DNA from 4 places in the Bacillus sp. V2I10 genome. Region 1 is predicted to be linked to each of the others. Evidence: riboswitches for the same ligand, from Rfam matches in the RefSeq annotation. Region 1 holds a riboswitch; each other region holds the start of a gene.
What was found. A riboswitch is a leader RNA that binds a small molecule or an ion and turns the genes downstream of it on or off. The one in region 1 is predicted to bind S-adenosylmethionine.
Positions count from the first base shown of each region.

Region 1 (4,913 bases):
TTAGTAGTACGAGTGTGATTTTATCATGTGCCAAAAGACGGTGTCAACCAAAAGTTTTTTATTAATTCGAAAAGACGGATGATTCAATTAATGATTTCACACCCGTTGCTTGTTCAATTGCCTGTTCAAGATCCTCCAGAAGGTCATCTATATGTTCAATCCCAACAGACAATCGAATTAAGTTTTCAGTTACTCCTGATTTTTTCAGGCCTTCTGTATCCAGCTGCTGATGTGTAGTGCTGGCAGGATGAATGATCAGGCTTTTGGCATCTCCGACATTTGCTACATGCGACCATAGGTTAACAGAATTAATCACCTTTGCGCCTGCTGCACGGCCGCCATCAATGCCGAACACTACAACCGCTCCTGCCCCTTCAGCTAAATATTTATCTGCCAGGGCCTTGTCAGGGTGCTGTTCATCTTCAGGGTACAGCACCCATTTAACTGCAGAATGCTCATTTAAATACTCAACCACTTTTCTCGTATTAAAAATATGTTCTTTCATTCTTACATGAAGTGTTTCTACTTCAAGAGTAAATTGAAATGCATTAAGAGGACTGATAGCAGGCCCTAAATCCCTGAGGAGCTGAACTCGGGCTTTTACAATAAAGGCTGCCTCCGGCAATGCTTCTGCATATACAAGATTGTGATAGCTTGGATCTGGAGTCGTAAAGCCCGGAAACTTATCGCTGTTCCAATCAAACTTTCCTCCGTCTACGATAATTCCTCCGAGGGTCGTGCCATTTCCAAGCAGCCATTTGGTGGCAGAGTGAATGACAATATCTGCTCCATGTTCGATCGGCCTGCATAAATAAGGAGTTGCAAGGTGTTATCAATAATTAATGGGATACCGGCTTCATGAGCGATTTTTGCAGCTGCCTCTATATCAAGTACCTGCAGACTTGGATTGCCAATCGTTTCTGCAAAAATGGCCTTTGTTTTAGGCGATATGGCATCCCTGATATTCTCAGGATCATCCGCATTTACAAACTTAGTCTGTATACCGTACTTAGGCAATGTGGTTTGAAAGAGGTTGTAGGTCCCACCGTATAGGCTTGAGGCAGAGACAATCTCATCCCCTGTTCCGGCAATATTTAATATGGCAAGCGTTATCGCTGCCATGCCGCTTGCTACAGCAAGACTTCCTACGCCCCCTTCTAATTGGGAAACTCTTTCTTCAAAAACCGTTGAGGTAGGATTATGTATCCGGGTATAAATGTAACCCTGCTCTTTTAAGGCAAATAAATCCGATGCATGTTCCGTGTCATTAAAAACATAGGCGTTAGACTGATAAATCGGCACAGCCCGGGCTCCTGTTGCAGGATCCTTCTGCAGACCCCCATGTACATTTAACGTCTCAAGCCGAACTTATTTTGTCCCATATTTCCCATCCCCTTTTTCATTTATTCATATAAAAAAACCCCTTCAAAGAAGAGGCTGAATCACCATATCTCTTCTTATCTTCCAGAGCAGTCTTGCCTGCTCTGATGGAATTGGCACCGTGTTGCAATAACCGGTTGCCGGGCTTCATAGGGCCAAATCCCTCCACCTCTCTTGATAAGATCAAACTTATTGAATCTAAATGAATTGTAACACCGCTTCATTTACCCAGTCATTTAGTAGTTTGAATTTTTAGACTATTATTTAGACAACTGGATAATGGATTCAAGCCTAAGTACATTACGAAATGATCCTTTTACTTCAATCGCTCCAAGCTTTGAGAGCTGAAGAAGTCTGATTGGTGAATGAAAACAGTCAGAAAGATGATTTTCATCACCTGAAACCAGTACATGTGCTGAAAGATTGTCATTGTCGCTGCTTAAAAAACAAGCCCCCTTTTTTAAAACAAGCAGGATAGGTTGTTGTTTTGAACTGGTTATCCGTATTCTCAATTCTTCGTTTGGAAGCAGAGGCTGAATAAAATAAGACGCATTCATTTTTTCTACAAACGAAAATAAGTCCATTTCTTTTTCTCTCCCCATTTCTTTCCTATCAGATCATAACGTATTAATTCGTTTTAATACGACTTATCACCTTTATGAAAGGTTCGACACTTTATTAAACTTGGAGAGACAAAATAATGGTTTTTTCTATTTCCCAAGAAATATGTCAAATGCCGCCCTGCTCAGGCGGCATATTCTTTCAATATTTGATAAATATATTCAACAGAATGAAAGGCATATTTCTTGTGGGTAACCGTTCCATTTTCAAATATAAGCAGGCAGGGAACACTTTCAATTCCCCATTCTATCGCTTGCTTAGGCAGGAAATTTAAGTTTGCCGCATGAATCGCTAAAGCTGGGAGCAGCTCTTCAACAACAGCCAGCATTTTTTTTGCAAGCTGACATGTTCCGCAAAACGGAGTGTAAAGATAAAGGATGCCAAATTCTTTTTCAGCAAACATATCTAATTGTTCTTCCTTTATTTCAATCATTGCTTTTCATGAGACTCCCTTTATTTTATAAGTATTTCGCCTGTACATCGATATTTGCGCTTAAAAGCACAGCAGCAACATGCTGATCAGGTGCAGTCGCAACTTCACGGTACATTCTATCTATAAACAAATGCGCAGCTTCGGGCAGTTCCCGCTTGAATTGCTTTCTGAGGCGATCCCCTGATTCATCTGAGTCTACGAGCACGTATACGTCTCTATAAAACAGAGCATCAATCATTTCGTCTAATCGAGTAAGACTTATTGTTCCATTTGTACAGATAATTTCTACAGGTTCATTGACAACATTAAGTACCTTTCGTTTGTCAGATGTTCCTTCAACAATTATGACCTTTTCAACCTCAATTGCAGACATCGCCATCACCTATTCAGTTAAAGTATGTGTTATCTTATAACCTATTCGAATTGCATGAGGTTGTTTCTTAAAATAATTGAACAAAAATGGCAGTGGAACATTCCACTGCCATTCGATTAGCACCAGCCGTTTTCTTCGTCACAATCTACATACTTTTCATCTTTTTTTAATAAAACGTCTGCATACTGGAAAAAGGAATGGTTTTCTTCTTCATATCCATTTTTCAATGAAACCTGATTTCCATTTTGACCAAATGACATTGTGCCAATTTGCTCTTTTTCAAAAAATAAGTTCATTTGACCTTCTGAAAAGCGTCCTGTTACCCGGTCTGTAATATCTAAGCGCTTCTTTTCAAATGACATCCTTGAACACCCTCCTTTTTAAAGGTTAGGGTGTCCTGGTTTAATGCCATTTATCAGTCTTCGTTTGTCATTCCCACATATTGCTCAGCAGTCATTAGGCTGTCAACATCACTTACATTGCTTGGCTCGATAACAATCATCCATGCTTTTTCGTATGGAGATTCGTTTACAAATTCTGGGCTGTCATCGAGATCCTCATTGATTTCAACAACTTTTCCGCTGATTGGCGCATAAAGCTCAGAAACCGTTTTTACAGACTCAACGCTTCCGAAAGGCTCGTCTGCTTTAATTTCATCTCCAACTTCAGGAAGCTCAACAAATACAATATCCCCAAGTTCTGATTGAGCAAAATCAGTAATGCCGATACGTACTTTTTCACCTTCAACTTTAACCCATTCGTGCTCTTCAGAATAACGAAGTTCTTTTGGTGTGTTCATTTTTATTACCTCCAAGTTTTATCATGTTTATTTGTAAAAAGACTGAAGTTAAAGTCTTCTACTACTTTGCCCACGCTGCTTCGAATTGATCTTCTTTAAAGCCGACGGTAACTTTCTTGCCGTCTGTTGCTAATGGCCGTTTGATAAGCATGCCGTCTGATGCCAAAATCTCAAGCAGTTCTTCATCAGATAAAGAAGCAACCTTCTCTTTCATGCCTAATTCGCGGTATTTTTGACCGCTGGTATTGAAAAACTTCTTTACTTCTACCCCGCTGTTATCAAGCATCGTTTTTAATTCTTCTTTTGTCGGTGGATTTTCGACAATATGTACATCTTCTACCTGCAAATTGTGATCTTCAAACCACTTTTTAGCTTTTCGGCATGTACCGCATTTAGGATACCAATAAAACGTAATAGCCACTCTTCTCACCACCTGCAACCGTAATTGAACAAGATTATTTTACCACAATCAATTGGACAATCATAATCACAAGTTTCTATTATGTAAAATTCAGTTTCCTCAAAGAAATAAGACCTTTTCCGTTACTGGAAAAGGTCCATTTCTTATACTTTGTTTTAAGCGCGGTAACCATTTTCTTCAATTAATGCAGCAGCAATTTCACGTTTTTTGGCAATCACGTTGATCGGAGTGTGACGCGTGAATTTTCTGAGTGCCGAAATCATCATGCGAAGCGTATCGCCTTGCTCAATAGCAACTAATGATTCCTTCGCGTGTGCTTCAATCTCATTAAATGCTTCCTGACAGTAAACTTGAGTATACAGGAGCTTTTGAGCGCTCTTTGCTTCTCCTGCTTTGCTGATTGCTTTTTCAGTGCGCAGAATCGCTGATTCCATTGCATAAATGCTGCTTACGATATCTGCAATATTCACTAATACTTCTTGCTCCTTCTGCAATGCCTGACCGTACTTTTGTGCAGCAAGTCCAGCGATCATCAAGCCGATCTTTTTAGCATTCTTCAATAAATGTTTTTCTTGTTCAAGAACACCTTCGCCAACTTCTTCAGGCATGAGCATCATTAACTCTTCCTGCAGAGCCTGAGCCTTTTGCAGCAATGGCAATTCACCTTTCATTGCTTTACGCAAATACGTTCCAGGCACTAATAAGCGGTTAATTTCATTTGTTCCTTCGAAAATGCGGTTAATACGGGAATCACGATACGCTCTTTCCACTTCGTATTCTGCCATAAAACCATATCCGCCATGGATTTGAACGCCTTCATCTACTACATAATCAAGCGTCTCAGATCCTAATACTTTATTTAATGAACATTCAATTGCATATTCGG
Region 1 covers NZ_JAUSYV010000001.1:1,029,302-1,034,214, reverse strand. The annotation lists partial or broken gene QFZ72_RS05255 (O-acetylhomoserine aminocarboxypropyltransferase/cysteine synthase family protein) at 62-1,335, opposite strand; SAM riboswitch class I at 1,455-1,564, opposite strand; gene QFZ72_RS05250 (hypothetical protein) at 1,641-1,964, opposite strand; gene QFZ72_RS05245 (thioredoxin family protein) at 2,126-2,434, opposite strand; gene QFZ72_RS05240 (toprim domain-containing protein) at 2,460-2,807, opposite strand; gene QFZ72_RS05235 (YusG family protein) at 2,924-3,169, opposite strand; gene gcvH (glycine cleavage system protein GcvH) at 3,223-3,606, opposite strand; gene QFZ72_RS05225 (arsenate reductase family protein) at 3,668-4,027, opposite strand; gene QFZ72_RS05220 (acyl-CoA dehydrogenase family protein) at 4,183-4,913, opposite strand, start outside.

Region 2 (4,913 bases), 3.6 Mb from region 1:
CGCCTGTAACAGACAGCGTTTTTGTCGTAGGGCCCATTGAGCCTGCAACATAACGCGGCCAGTCAGGAGTTGAATATTTTTCAGCAGCCTTTTTTGCGATCTCCGCTGCTTTTTTATTTAACTCAAAAGCGAGGTGACCGAGATTATATTCATCAAGAACAATCTTAGTAGCGCCAAATGTATTGGTTTCAATAATATCTGCTTTAGCGATCAGGTAAGCATCATGAATGGATTCGATGACTTCTGGTGCAGTAATCGTTAAATATTCATTGCAGCCCTCGTATTCTTCTCCGCCGAAATCAGCTGCAGAAAGATTTGCATCCTGTATCATGGTGCCCATCGCTCCGTCCAGAACGAGGATTTTTTTCTCAAGCTGCTTTTTTATATCAGACATGCGTAATCTTCCTTTCATTAACCTCAATTTGTTTCTTGTGAATGTAATTTGTCAGTTCAACGGTTAATTCATAGTTTAAAAACGGTGTAATTAAGTAGATTCCATTAAATAAATCAAAGGCAGCATCAATCAGTCTTTTAGAGATGGCCAATCCTTCCTGATAGGCTTTCTCCCGATTATCACCTGCCTGTGCCATTCTTTCACGAATACTGTCAGAAAGAGTAATGCCCGGAATTTCGTTATGAATAAATTCTGCGTTGCGGCTGCTTGTGAGCGGCATAATGCCGATATAAATCGGAACGGTTAAGTGCTTCGTTTCCTCATAAACATCAATCAGCTGTTTTTCTGAGTAAATTGGCTGAGAAATGAAATAATCTGCACCGCAGGCAATTTTCTTCTCCAGTCTTTTTACTGCTTTATCGAGATATTTAACATTGGGATTAAACGCAGCAGCAACTGAAAAATTGGTTTTTTCCCCAAGAGGTTTTCCTGAATAAGAAAGACCATCATTAAATTGTTTGATTAAGCTGATCAAATCAAAAGAAGAAAGATCATAAACGGAAGTAGCTCCCGGAAAATCCCCGATTTTTGATGGATCGCCTGTAACCGCAAGCACATCCGTAAGTCCCAGCGTATGAAGACCCATTAAATGAGATTGAAGGCCAATTAAGTTGCGGTCGCGGCATGTAATATGAATTAAGGACCTGAGTCCAAGTGTTTGCTGAACGATGGATCCTACAGCAACATTGCTTATTCTCGGCGACGCAAGCGAGTTGTCTGCAAGTGTTAAGGCATCGATTCCAGCAGCTTGCAGTGCTTTTGCACCTTTTAAAAATTTGTCCAGTCCAAGTTTTTTAGGAGGATCGAGTTCTACAATCAGAGAGCGCTTCTTATTAACTATTTCCTGCAGGGGAGGGTACTTTCTTTCCGCTGCAGACGTGACAGAAATCTCTTTCTTCCGTATTTTTACTTTCTTTTCTGTAACTGGAGCGAGCCCTTTAAGCGCTGCTGCCATTGCTTCAATGTGTACAGGGGTTGTGCCGCAGCAGCCTCCGATTAGTCTTGCTCCCTGATTTCTGAAGGCGAGTGCGCTTTCTGCAAAATATTTTTCTCCAGAGCCATAGACAAGTCTTCCTTCCTCAAGAGTCGGCAAGCTGCTGTTTGGATAAACAGATAAGAACGCTTTTTCAGGAAGCGGAATTTCTTCAAGAGATGAAAGCATATGGTAAGGACCCAGTCTGCAATTCAGACCGACAACGTCAGCACCAAGTGCCTCAAGCTGAGAAAGGCCTTCATTCAGGGGTGTTCCGTCCTGCAAGACTCCGATATCGTGAAGGGAGATGTTTGTAATAATCGGGATATTCGTTTCTTTTCTTGCGATCTCTAATACTGTTTTTATTTCTTCAAGATCATAATAGGTTTCAAGCAGCAGACCGCTTACCTCTTCACTGAGCAAAAGGTAAAGCTGTTCTCTGAAATTGCGTTTAATGTCCTCAAGAGAATAGGCATTTTTCTTGAAAGCACGGATGCCGCCAATCGTTCCAAGAATATAGGTGTTATTGCCGGCTGATGCTTTTTTAGCAATCTGAACAGCAGTACGGTTAATCGCCCTCACTTCATCTTCAAGTCCATATCTTGATAGCTTAATATAGTTTGCGCCGTAAGTATTTGTCTGAATGACATCTGCACCGGCTGCAATATACGCCTTATGAACATTTAATATTTCATCAGGCTTCGATAAATTCAATTCTTCGAAACACCTGTCAACTCCGTGAGAGTAAAGCAGTGTTCCCATTGCTCCGTCGCCAATCAGGATCTTCTTCTGTAAATCGTTTAAAAGTGTCAAACTCCAAACCTCCTTAGTGCTGTAGAAAAAAACAAAAAAAGCCTTCCAAGAAGAAGACTTTGAACGATCAGGACTTCTTCTTATCGTTCGATGGATGCATCGCTGGAATTAGCACCTTGGATTGAAATCCCTGATGAATACAGATGATTTCATTATGCCAGGTTGCTGAAGCTTCAAAGGGCCAGTCCCTCAGCTTCTCTAGATAAGAATGGTGAAATATGAAATTTACAAAAAGATATTATATCTAATTTACATGTTTTTTCGGATAGATTCAATACAAAAGTAAAAGTTTTCTGAATAGACGCGGAATTTATTGGTGGAAAATCGAAGCAGAAACTTGCGGAACAACGAAACAAACACCCAGCAGAGAAGAGCTCGAGTGTTTGGTTCACTTTATCTGAAATTAATAAATTGAACATCTATCGGCAAGTCGGTTCCGCGAACGGCTGCAATCACCTGCTGTAGGTCGTCCTTATTTTTGCCGGTCACACGGACCTGATCGTCCTGAACCTGAGTTTTTACTTTTAATCCGGAATTTTTAATAATGGCATTAATCTTTTTTGCATTATCCTTATCAATACCCTGAATCAGCTTAGCGCGCTGGCGAATCGTTCCGCCCGATGCACCTTCGATTTTTCCGTAATCAATATTTCGTGTCGCTACATTGCGTTTAATCAATTTAGAAATAAAAACATCCTTTAACTGATCCATTTTAAACTCATCATCTGAAACTAAAACAATCTCTTCTTTTTCAAGTGAAATGCTGCTTTTGCTCCCTTTAAAATCATAGCGGGTGCCGATTTCCTTCATCGTCATCGTAATTGCATTTGTCACCTCAGGCATATCCACCTTTGAAACAATATCAAAAGAACTGTCCTTCGCCATAAGAATCCTCCCAAAAGTTTATATTATCTATAGATTATAGTAGAATGAACAGGGGATAACAACATTTGAAGTGCGGAATCGCCCGTTTAGCTCCGACAGACAGATAAGGCTCCGCCAGAAAAGGCGCTTTTTGCCTTTACTGGCGGAGCCGTTCTGGCCGAGGAGCTGGGCGATGGAGCCGGACAATACGAAGTGCGGAATCGCCTGTTTAGCTCCGAAAGACAGATAAGGATCTCCCAGAAAAGGCGCTTTTTGCCTTTACTGGCGGATCCGTTCTGGCCGAGGAGTTAGGCGATGGAGCCGGACAAGACAAAGTACAAAAACGCTAAGGTTGGAGTAGTCTACAGCATTGAGAATGAAGTCCGATTTTGACTTTTTCGCCGAATCCGTTCTGACCGAGGAGTTAGGCGATGGAGCCGGACAATACGAAGTGCGGAATCGCCTGTTTAGCCCAGGAATTGGCCATTAAACTGCAAATACATACATAAATGTCCGCTTCAATTTGAAAACTAACAGCAGATGCATCCTGCATAAGAAAGGAACGAAATACATTTGATGAATCCAGGAACGTTTATGACGCTTTCAATAGATGAAAAATTAGATTATGGCTATTATTTAACAGACGGAGAAAGCCGTGTGCTGCTCCACAAAACCGAAATCACGGAGCCGATTGATGACAAAGAAGAAATTGAGGTTTATTTAATTGTCGATCATGAAGACCGTCTTGCCGCAACTATGAAGAAACCGAAAATTACCGAGGATCATTACGACTGGGTTGAGGTTGTAAGCGTAAGAGAAGACATGGGAGCGTTTGTTGATATTGGTTTATCCAAGGATGCGCTAGTAGCAAACGATATTCTTCCAGCGTTTATCGAGGTTTGGCCAGAAGAGGGGGACATGCTTTATTGTTCTTTGAAGGTAACGAAAAATGGCAGGTTTTTCACGAAGCTTGCAACGGAAGATGTCATGCAGGAGAAGATCGTATCAGCAGAAGGTACAGCCAACAATAAAACTGTGACAGGCAGAGTTTACAGAATGATTATTGCCGGCTCATATATTATTACAGAAGAAGGCTACAAAGGATTTATTCACTCTTCGCAGCGTAAAAGGGAGCCTCGTTTAGGCGAGCTTGTAACAGGGCGCGTAATTGATGTAAAGGAAGATGGAACAATCAACGTATCTCTTCTTCCAAGAAAGCATGAAGCATTGGATGAGGATGCACAGCAGCTTTATGATTACATGGAATCAAGAGGCGGAGCGATGCCATTTTTCGATAAGAGCGACCCAGAAGACATTAAAGAACGCTTTAACATGAGCAAAGGCGCGTTCAAGCGTGCAATCGGCTCATTGATGAAAGCCGGGAAAGTTTATCAGGAAGACGGCTGGACATATTTCAAAAAGGAACAGTAAGCGAGTTGATCGCTTGCTAGTGCATTTGAAGATATCGATCTTAAAGTAAAAGGGATCTCATCAGAATTAAATGATTTAAAATCAGGAATATTGAATTCCAAAAAACTCGGAGAGCAAGTTCTGCAAAATGTAGAGAGCATCAGTGCCGTTGTAGAAGAGACGGCAGCAGGAAGCGAGCAAATATCTGCTTCGACAACTGAACAGCTGCTCGCATTCGAAAAAATGGTGGAAAAAGTGATTGAACTCAGACAGCTGACAGATGATTTAAATCAGACACTTTCGAAGTTTAAGCTACAATAAAACAAAAACAGCAGCGGAAAATCGCTGCTGTTTTTTCAAAGATATAAGAAATTTTGCGCATTTAAGTCCAGCTTCAGC
Region 2 covers NZ_JAUSYV010000001.1:4,621,303-4,626,215, reverse strand. The annotation lists gene metH (methionine synthase) at 1-394, opposite strand, end outside; gene QFZ72_RS23535 (bifunctional homocysteine S-methyltransferase/methylenetetrahydrofolate reductase) at 387-2,240, opposite strand; SAM riboswitch class I at 2,318-2,449, opposite strand; gene QFZ72_RS23530 (YajQ family cyclic di-GMP-binding protein) at 2,634-3,125, opposite strand; gene QFZ72_RS23525 (CvfB family protein) at 3,681-4,535, shown strand; gene QFZ72_RS23520 (hypothetical protein) at 4,626-4,835, shown strand.
Region 2: another riboswitch for S-adenosylmethionine. It lies ahead of QFZ72_RS23535 (bifunctional homocysteine S-methyltransferase/methylenetetrahydrofolate reductase); the one in region 1 lies ahead of QFZ72_RS05255 (O-acetylhomoserine aminocarboxypropyltransferase/cysteine synthase family protein).

Region 3 (4,913 bases), on a different contig from region 1:
CAATCAGTGGAATTATAAAGAATCCAATATAGGTGAGGTAGCTGCAGGTAAAACGATTGACCGGATTCTCGTAGCTTATGATAATCCTAAAGGGCCTACAGCCTTTAAGGGCACTGTCGATGATATCAAAATTACTGGAAATCCAGTAAAGAAAAAGTACACTAGTCTTACAGATTATGTGGATATTTTGAGAGGAACTCAATCAAATAGTACTTTCTCAAGAGGAAACAATTTTCCTGCTGTAGCGGTGCCTCATGGATTCAACTTCTGGACTCCTGCAACAAACGCAGATTCCACAAGCTGGCTCTACAGCTATAATCAAAATAATAATGCGGATAACCTTCCGGAAATTCAGTCATTCTCTTTAAGCCATGAGCCAAGTCCATGGATGGGTGACCGCCAGACGTTCCAAGTGATGCCGTCTAATTCTACAGACGCAAAGCCTAGCGCGAATAAGAAAGAACGTGCATTAGCGTTTAAACATTCAAATGAAATCGCAAAGCCTCATTATTACAGCGTAAAATTCGAAAACGGCATTCGGACGGAAATTTCGCCGACCGATCATGCGGCAATGCAGCGTTTCACATTTACAGGTGATACCTCAAGCCTTATTTTTGACAATGTCAATAATAATGGCGGCCTTACAATCAAAGCAGAAACAGGGGAAATCACAGGCTACTCTGATGTGAAAAGCGGCAGCCTTTCTGCAGGAGCCACCCGGATGTTCGTTTATGCTACATTTGATAAGCCGATTATTGACAGCGGTAAGCTTTCTGGAGAAGGCAGAGATAATGTTACTGGGTTCATTCGCTTTGATACAAAAGGAAAAAGTGATAAGGTGGTCACGATGAAGATTGCAACCTCACTGATTTCTGTGGAACAAGCTAAGAAAAACCTGGAACAGGAAATCAAGTCTTCAGACACGTTCGAAACGATAAAAGAAAAAGCGCAAAAGAAATGGGAAGATAAATTAAAAATCATTGAAATCGAAGGAGCAAGTGAAGATCAATTAGTCACTTTATACTCAAATATGTACCGTCTATTCTTATATCCAAACTCAGGGTACGAAAACGTGGGTACAACGAAAAAACCTGAATATAAGTATGCAAGCCCGTTTTCCCCTGCATCCGGACAAAACACACCAACAGAAACCGGTGCTAAAGTTGTAGACGGTAAAACGTATGTAAACAATGGTTTCTGGGATACGTACCGGACCACCTGGCCGGCCTACTCTCTATTAACTCCTACCAAGGCAGGGGAAATGATTGACGGATTCGTCCAGCAATACAGGGACGGCGGTTGGATTTCAAGATGGTCCTCCCCTGGCTATGCCAACCTTATGGTAGGAACTAGCTCCGATGTGGCATTTGCGGATGCTTATCTTAAAGGGGTCAAAAATTTTGATGTAAAAAGCTTCTACCAATCGGCTGTCCGGAATGCTGCAGTTGTAAGCCCGAATCCAGGAACGGGTCGAAAAGGAATGGCTACATCCGTGTTTGATGGCTATACCAATACCTCAACTGGTGAAGGAATGTCTTGGGCCATGGATGGATACATCAACGATTATGCCATTGCAAATCTTGCAAAGGCACTTGATAAGCAAGCAGACAAAAAAGACCTATATTTATCTAATTATCAAGCTGATGCTAACTATTATCTCAGCCGAGCCCAGAACTATGTCAACATGTTCAATCCGGAAGTAGACTTCTTCATGGGAAGGAATGCATCCGGTGAGTGGAGATCAACGGCAGAAGAATTTGATGAGCGTGAATGGGGCGGGGATTACACAGAAACAAATGCCTGGAATATGGCCTTCCATGCACCACAGGATGGGCAAGGACTTGCTAACCTGTATGATGGTAAAAAAGGATTAAGCAGCAAGCTGGATGAGTTCTTTAATACGCCAGAAACAGGATTGTTTGCTGGTCACTATGGCGGTGTCATTCATGAAATGAGGGAAGCGAGAGATGTCCGTATGGGGATGTATGGACACAGCAACCAACCATCTCACCATATCATGTATATGTACAATTATACTGCCGAGCCTTGGAAGACACAGGAGAAGGTTCGTGAAGCATTGGACCGCCTATACATTGGAAGTGAAATCGGGCAAGGATATGCTGGTGATGAAGATAATGGAGAGATGTCCGCGTGGCAGATCTTCAGTGCACTTGGTTTCTATCCGTTGAAAATGGGAAGCCCGGAATACGCCATAGGGGCACCTTTGTTTAAGAAAGCGACGATCCATTTAGAGAATGGGAAAAAAATCGTCATCAACGCACCTAATAACAGCAAGGACAATAAATATGTCCAAGGCTTAAAATTAAATGGCAAAGACCATACCAAAAATTACATTATGCACACTGACCTTTCAAATGGTGCAAGACTAGATTTTGACATGGGATCCAAGCCTTCGAAGTGGGGCAGCGGAGAAAAAGACATACCAAACTCCATCACTCCAGGTAATACCGATGGATCAACCTTATCACCAAAACCATTGAAAGACCTGACGATGCCAGAACCAGGAAGTGCAACAGATGGAGAAAGCAATAGAGTAGATCCGTTATTCGACAATACCTCTTCAACGAGAACGACGTTTAACAGCCAAAACCCGTCTGTTCAATATCAATTTAAGGCACGGAAGCAACAGGCCAAAATGTACACCTTTACTTCTGGAGCAAGCCTTACCAATGATGCGAATTCACAAGCAGCAGACCCAAAAAGCTGGGTGGTAAAAGGCTCAAATGATGGCAAGTCGTGGACTGTCCTTGATGAAAGAAAAAATGAAAAATTCGAATGGCGTCTCTATACGCGCGCCTTTACAATTAAGCATCCAGGAAAATTCGTTTTTTATAAGGTGGAAATTACTGAAAATGGAGGCCATTCAAGTACTTCATTGGCAGAAGTGGAGTTTCTCGGAAAGGACCTTTCTTCCGATTTTGACATAATCCAAAAAGTGTTGGATGATTTTGCGGAATCCGGTGAATTGAAAGGGAAGCTGAAGGATCTTTTGAATAACGATTTAAAGCTTTCAAAGCAGAGTTATACAGAAAAGGACGACAATCAAAAGAGTGTCAAATATATGAATGATTTCCTAAAGCATTTACACAGTAAGTCATCACAAGGCTTCATTTCAAGCAATGCTAAAAAGAAATTAGATGCAGATGCACGTGCTTTGATGATTTCTTTGAAGTAATTAAGAATATCTTATGACCATTCTATATAATTGATATATTCATTGAGTAGTATAAAAACTAACTATTATTTTAAATTCCGACTTGACACATCTGATTTATTGTATTAATTTGATATTAACAAATTTTTCAATAGAAATTCGCTCACTGGAAAACCAGAGGCTTTCATTCAAGTACCCTGAGAACTTGAGATGGAAGCCTTTCGTGTATTTATCAACATTAACTAAGGAGGAGATGAGTTCATTTAGGAATGCATAAAAACATATATTCTTATTTAGAGAGGTGGAGGGAATGGCCCTATGAAACCTCGGCAACAGGCTTTTATAAAGTACTGTGCCAATTCCAACAAGCATGAATGTGCTTGAAAGATAAGATGAGATATTCGTTTTAAACCGAAACTCTTTCTTATTTTTAGAAGGGGTTTTTATTTTACTCAATTTTTGAAGGGTGGTGATGGCGAAAATATTAAGGATTTAATAAAAGATTGAAAAAGGGAGATAAAAATGAAAAAATTATCAATTACACTTCTAGCCGGAATCATATTCGTTATCTTATCAGCATGCAACCTAAGCTCAAATGCATCTGAAAATAACAAAATTATCGTAGGATCATCAGGATCAGATGCTCAAGTATGGAACTTTATCTCAAAATCAAAAGCAGCTAAAGAAGCCGGTATTGAGATTGAAGTAAAAAAATTTAATGACGGTCTGCAAATTAACGAAGCTACTAATGATGGAATTCTTGATGTAAATGCTTTTCAATCACTATCATATTTTCAAGATTATGTGAAAAGTAAAAATGCAGATTTAGTCGCAATAGCAACAACTTATTTAGAACCAATGGGTATTTATTCTAAAGACTTGAAATCAGTTGAAGAACTTCCGGAAAATGCTGAAATTGCCATTCCTAATGATCCAGCAAATACAGCTCGAGCTCTTCGCGTATTGCGAAATGCAGGTGTCATTACGTTAAAGGATGATTTTGATTCATTTGGAACAATTCAAGATATTGTAGAAAACCCTAAAAATATTAAATTTGTTCCGGTAGACGGATCATCGACAGCAAGGTCACTCCCTGATGTAGATGCCTCCTTAATTGGAAACAGCGTCGCTCTTGATGCTGGACTGAATTCTATTAAAGATTCTATTTATCATGAAGAAATCAATCAAGATACACAGGCTAATATTAATATTCTTGTTACTCAAAAAGAAAACGAAAAAAATGAAAACCTAAATAAATTAAGTAGTATTTATCATTCGAAAGAAGTTCAGGAATTCATAAAGAAGGAATTTGGCGGAACCAAAATCCCAGTGAAAAAACCAGTTGAAGAAATCGTAAATAATTAATATAGACGCTTTATTGAAGGCTGGTAGACAACTCGTTACTGGAATTATCTGATACTGCCCATTTGTGAAGGGATGATTTATATGGCTAAACACAAAAACATGAAATTTGCCGTTTATATTGTTGGTTCGGGCATGCATCTCGGATCATGGCGTCTTCCTCATGTTCAAGCAGATGCCAGCATTAATGTTTCCTTTTATAAGAAAATTTCACAAGAAGCAGAACGCGGAAAATTTGATGCTGTTTTTATTGCGGATAGTTTAGCTATTGATGCAAACTCACACCCTCATATTTTGAATCGATTTGACCCAGCCATTTTAATTACTGCAATCGCTGGGTCCACGAGTCAGATTGGTGTAATAGCAACAGCCTCAA
Region 3 covers NZ_JAUSYV010000002.1:85,169-90,081, reverse strand. The annotation lists gene QFZ72_RS27725 (GH92 family glycosyl hydrolase) at 1-3,196, shown strand, start outside; SAM riboswitch class I at 3,462-3,569, shown strand; gene QFZ72_RS27720 (MetQ/NlpA family ABC transporter substrate-binding protein) at 3,698-4,540, shown strand; gene QFZ72_RS27715 (LLM class flavin-dependent oxidoreductase) at 4,622-4,913, shown strand, end outside.
Region 3: another riboswitch for S-adenosylmethionine. It lies ahead of QFZ72_RS27720 (MetQ/NlpA family ABC transporter substrate-binding protein); the one in region 1 lies ahead of QFZ72_RS05255 (O-acetylhomoserine aminocarboxypropyltransferase/cysteine synthase family protein).

Region 4 (4,913 bases), 890 kb from region 1:
GATGTTTCAATTCATCCCGCTCGTCATTGTGCCGCAGGTGTTCTTCTCAGGTCTTTTTAAACTGGAAACGATGGCGGAGTGGCTGCAGTCCATCAGTTATGCCATGCCGCTTAAATACGGCGCAGAAGCTCTGCAGGGGATCATGATTAAAGGTTACGGGTGGGAGGATATTGCACAGGATGTCTATATTCTGCTTGGATTTTCCCTGGCTTTTCTGATTCTGAATATCTTCGCTTTGAAAAAGGTGAGAAGGCTGTAATGCTTGTGTTCTCTTTTTCAATTATAATAGGGTCTATAGATGAATGAGGAGTTTTAAAAGATGAGCAATCAATTTTCCATTGAAGAGCTATTGAAGCTGACAGATGAAGATGTAAAGATGAGTGAAAAACAAAAAAAGGTAGTAGAAGCTGCCATTGAAATATTTGCAGATAAAGGCTTTGCAGCAGCATCAACCAGCGAAATTGCTAAAAAAGCGGGAGTCGCAGAGGGTACAATTTTCCGTCATTATCAAACGAAAAAAGACCTGCTGTTTGCGATCGTCATGCCGACTATAACAAAATTCATTGCCCCGTTTTTAGTAAGGAATTTTCTTCAGGACGTGACGAAGCAAAATCATCAGGACCTTGAACAAATGCTGAGATACATTCTTGAAAACCGCTATGAGTTTATTAAGAAAAATCACCCTGTCATCAAGATTTTGCTTCAGGAAGTTTTTTTTCATGAAGAGTTCAGAGGGGAGCTCCGAAAGGTCGTTGAGGAACATGCAGTTGAGAAACTGAAGAAGCTGATCACGCATTTCCAAGAAAAAGGAGAGATGATTGACATGCCTCCTGAAACAGTTTTACGGATGATCATTACGACAATTATGGGGTTCCTGATCGGAAGGTTCATCATCTTGCCTGATCTGGATTGGGACGATGAAGCAGAAAAAGAATATACGATCCAGTTTCTTCTGCATGGACTGATGAAAAAGTAAAGCCGCTCATAGGATGAGCGGCTCTTTTTCTTGTTTAGGAAAACTATAAAAGTCAAGGCTGAGGTAAATAAAAAAATTCTACTTAAAGCTCCGGCCCATAGATCTTCGGTCAGAACGAATCCGCCTGTCGGATCTGACCAAGGCGCCCGCTTTAGATCTATGAAAAAACAGAGTCCAATTTCGGACTCTGCCGGGCAGGAACTACTTGGCTTTTTTAAATTTCGGATAGCCAATAATAATAGCCGCAATACCCATAACGGCTATTAAGAATGGGTAATAAGAGAATGGCAGGATATCAGCAGGTGAAATCTCAGCAAATTGTGCGGCAGTAAGCATTTGAGCGCCATAAGGGATTAAACCCTGTATACTGCAAGAGAAAATATCCAAAAGGCTGGCAGATTTACGTTTATCAATCTCATACTTATCTGCCATATCTTTTGCCAGCGGACCCGCTGCAATAATAGAGATGGTATTATTTGCAGTCGCAAGGTTTGTCGTGCTTACAAGACCTGCAATGGCATATTCTGCCCCTCTTTTAGAAGAAATTCTTTTTGTCATCGCTTCTAAAATAAAGTGAATGCCGCCATTTCGTTTAATCAGTTCAACCATACCGCCGATTAAGAGTGAAAGAATGACCAGTTCGGCCATCCCCATAATACCATCTGTTATTTTCTGAAGAAAATCCGTTAACGTATAGGTGCCATCAGACAGCCCGATGACTCCGCTAAGCAGGATCCCGCCAGTTAAAACAATGATGACATTCATTCCAAGAAGAGCTGATACAAGAACGGCTATATAAGGCAGCATTTTAATGAAACTGAATTCTCCAGAAGAAACAGGAGATTGATTGCCGAGAGTCATCACAATTAAGACAGCACAAGTAATAATGGCAGCCGGCAAAACTATGAAAAAGTTTACTTTGAACTTATCTCTCATTTCCGTCTGCTGTGTCCGAACTGCTGCAATTGTTGTATCCGATATAAAAGACAGGTTGTCCCCGAACATCGCACCGCCAATAACAGCAGCCATAGCAAGAGCTATTGAAATATCAGCTTCTGCACTGATGCCAACGCCAATTGGAGCAAGTGCAGCAATTGTTCCCATTGAAGTTCCCATTGCAAGTGAAATAAAAGCTCCAATAATAAATAATCCAACAATCAAAAAGCTTTGCGGCAAAAATGAAAGCGCAAGATTGACTGTAGATTCAACTGCTCCCATCCCTTTTGCCACTTCTGAGAAAGCTCCGGCCAGGATGAATATAAAGACCATGATCATCAAATCAGGATGGCCTGCCCCTTTAGCGAAATTCTCAACCTTCGCTGTGAACGTCTCTTTACGATTCATCATAAGAGCAGCTCCGGATGCAATAATAATTGCAACAAGAATCGGCATCTTATAAAAATCGCCTGTTATAATACCAGACCCTACAAATAGGGCAAGAAATATGATTAACGGCATTAATGCCAGTCCATTTCCTTTTGTCTCCATGTGTACCACCTTTCTTATTATAAAAAAAAGATCTCTTCTAAAGCAGAAGAGATCTTAAATCCGGAATGGAATAAACCTCTTCTTATCTTTCAAGCACGGAGCTTGCTGGAATTGGCACAGCACTCGGAAATCCGAGTCCGCTGCCGAGGCATCACAGGGCCAGTCCCTCTGCCTCTCTTAATAAGAAGATATATGTGTGTTTTAAAAAATGACCTTTCCTACATTAAGGGGTAATTGTGTAAAAGTCAAATGGAAGATTTAACAAACTTTTTTTCAAAATTATTTGAATTTATCGTCATCAGTGGAATAAAATAAACTATATAGTCGGTTTTTAAGGAGGTGTACAGGCGTGGCTCCAATTGTTTCAGATGAATATAAGGAAAAAAAGAAACGCCATATCCTGGAAAGTGCCCTTAAGGCTTTTGGAGAAAAAGGATTTCAGGTTGCCACAATAGACGATATTGTGGCTGAATCTGGGTTAAGTAAAGGGGCAATCTACAACTATTTTAAAAGCAAGGAAGAAATTTACCTTCAGCTGATGCAGATGCGGACAGAGCAGAATATCGCCAAACTGAAAAGAAGTTTTCAAGAGAGAGGGACTGCAAAAGAAAAACTTCACCAGTTTTTCAAAAACTATGCTGAAATTGAGTTATCTCAAAAGTGGCAGAAAATGATCGGTGTTCACCTTGAATTCTGGATTCATTCAGGCCGTGATGAAGAACTTAAGAAAGTCATGACAGACCGGTATGACGACGTTTATCAAGTACTGCTTGTTGAGATCATCGAAGAAGGCATAAGGCAGAATGAATTCAACAAAGAGACGGATCCATCGCTCATATCTTCTATGGTATGGGGAACCATAGACGGCATTTGTCTTCACTATTCAGTGATAGGCGGGAATTACCCTTATCAAAAACAAATCCGTGCTTTAGAAGAAATGATCTTCATGTACTTAGAAAAGGGGGGATCTGCATGAGGTTTTTACATGGAGAAAATGTATACCTGCGTCCTTTTAGAAAAGAAGACTTCGAGATGATTTTTAAAAGAAGCTAATGAGAAATGGGGTGCGGTATGATCACAATTAAAAAATTGTCTCAATGTACGCTTGAAGAAGCTTTAACCGCATGGAATAAAGGTTTTGAGGGATATTATTTTGATATGACGCTGTCCCTTGAGAATTTTTTTAACCGAATGGTGCTTGAAAATCTTTCGCCGGCATTATCTGTTGTAGCTTTTCACGATTCAGAGCCGGTTGGACTGGTTCTGAATGGAATCAGAACCATAGACGGCAAAAAAATAGCATGGAATGGCGGTACAGGTGTTGCTCCTGAGTACCGAAGCAAAGGGGTCGGGGTAAAGCTGATGGAAGAGGCTTTGTCTCTTTATGAAAAAGAAAATGTAGACACAGCTACTCTTGAAGCCGTCTCTCATAATGATCGTGCGATAAAGCTTTATGAAAAAATGGGCTATCAGGTTGTCGACCGGATTGCACACCTTGGTCATTCAGCTCCTCTAAAGTTCGAAGAACCAAAAGGCGGATTCCGTGTCCAGGTTAAAAAGCCGAGGGACGTCCAGGATGTCTCTTTTTATAACAAGCTGATGCCCTGGCAGGTGCAGTGGCAAAACATAAGGGACGGTGAATCCATTCATGCATTAGACGAAAAGGGTGAAACCATTGGCTTTGCCCTGTCAAAACGGAAATATGGTGATGATGGAACGCTATCAAGCATCCTTTTATTTCAATGTGAGGCACACCCTGAACATCAAGAGAAAGAAGCTGTTCTGCGCACGCTGCTTCATGAAGCATTCGCTTTTTCATATACAGAAGTGATTCACAGGACGGCTGTCAATCTATCGAAATCCAATCATCTGGTCCATGAAATCTTAGAAAAAGAGGGTTTCATAGAAAAAGCAGAGCAAGTGTTTATGATCAAAGAGATGTCTGCATAGAATTCATTCATTTACAAACCCTATGAAAAAGAAGGTTCTTTTCTAAAAGATTGTTGCTTTTCATAAATCGCTCATTGCGGAAAAACTTCGAAAGATTTTAAAGAAATGAGCACGATATGAGCCTGATAAACGTGAAATTGAAAACAGCAATCTTTGCGAACACAGCCAAAAAGAAAGAAGGGATCGTAAAAATGAAGAGCTGGTTGAACATCTTATTGATTTTCTGTTTGGCAGGAAGTACGACCGCGTTTTCTGTTCATGCTCATGCAGAAACTAAAGTTCTTTCTTATGAAGAGTACGGAAGAGTTGCTATGCGCAAGACCATGGAAAAATACCCTGGTGCTCAAATCACAGACTACCAGCACGTAGGAAAAAAGAGAAAAACAGAAACTTCAATCGAAACGTTCAAGCTTACGCTGAAGGAAAAGAATAAAACGTTTCAAGTGCTTGTTTTAGTTGAATATAATGAAAAAACCAAAAAAGTGGTCAAGGTTACATT
Region 4 covers NZ_JAUSYV010000001.1:135,199-140,111, reverse strand. The annotation lists gene QFZ72_RS00725 (ABC transporter permease) at 1-259, shown strand, start outside; gene QFZ72_RS00720 (TetR/AcrR family transcriptional regulator) at 320-976, shown strand; gene QFZ72_RS00715 (Na+/H+ antiporter NhaC family protein) at 1,178-2,464, opposite strand; SAM riboswitch class I at 2,544-2,651, opposite strand; gene QFZ72_RS00710 (TetR/AcrR family transcriptional regulator) at 2,814-3,440, shown strand; gene QFZ72_RS00705 (GNAT family N-acetyltransferase) at 3,536-4,414, shown strand; gene QFZ72_RS00700 (DUF3889 domain-containing protein) at 4,546-4,913, shown strand, end outside.
Region 4: another riboswitch for S-adenosylmethionine. It lies ahead of QFZ72_RS00715 (Na+/H+ antiporter NhaC family protein); the one in region 1 lies ahead of QFZ72_RS05255 (O-acetylhomoserine aminocarboxypropyltransferase/cysteine synthase family protein).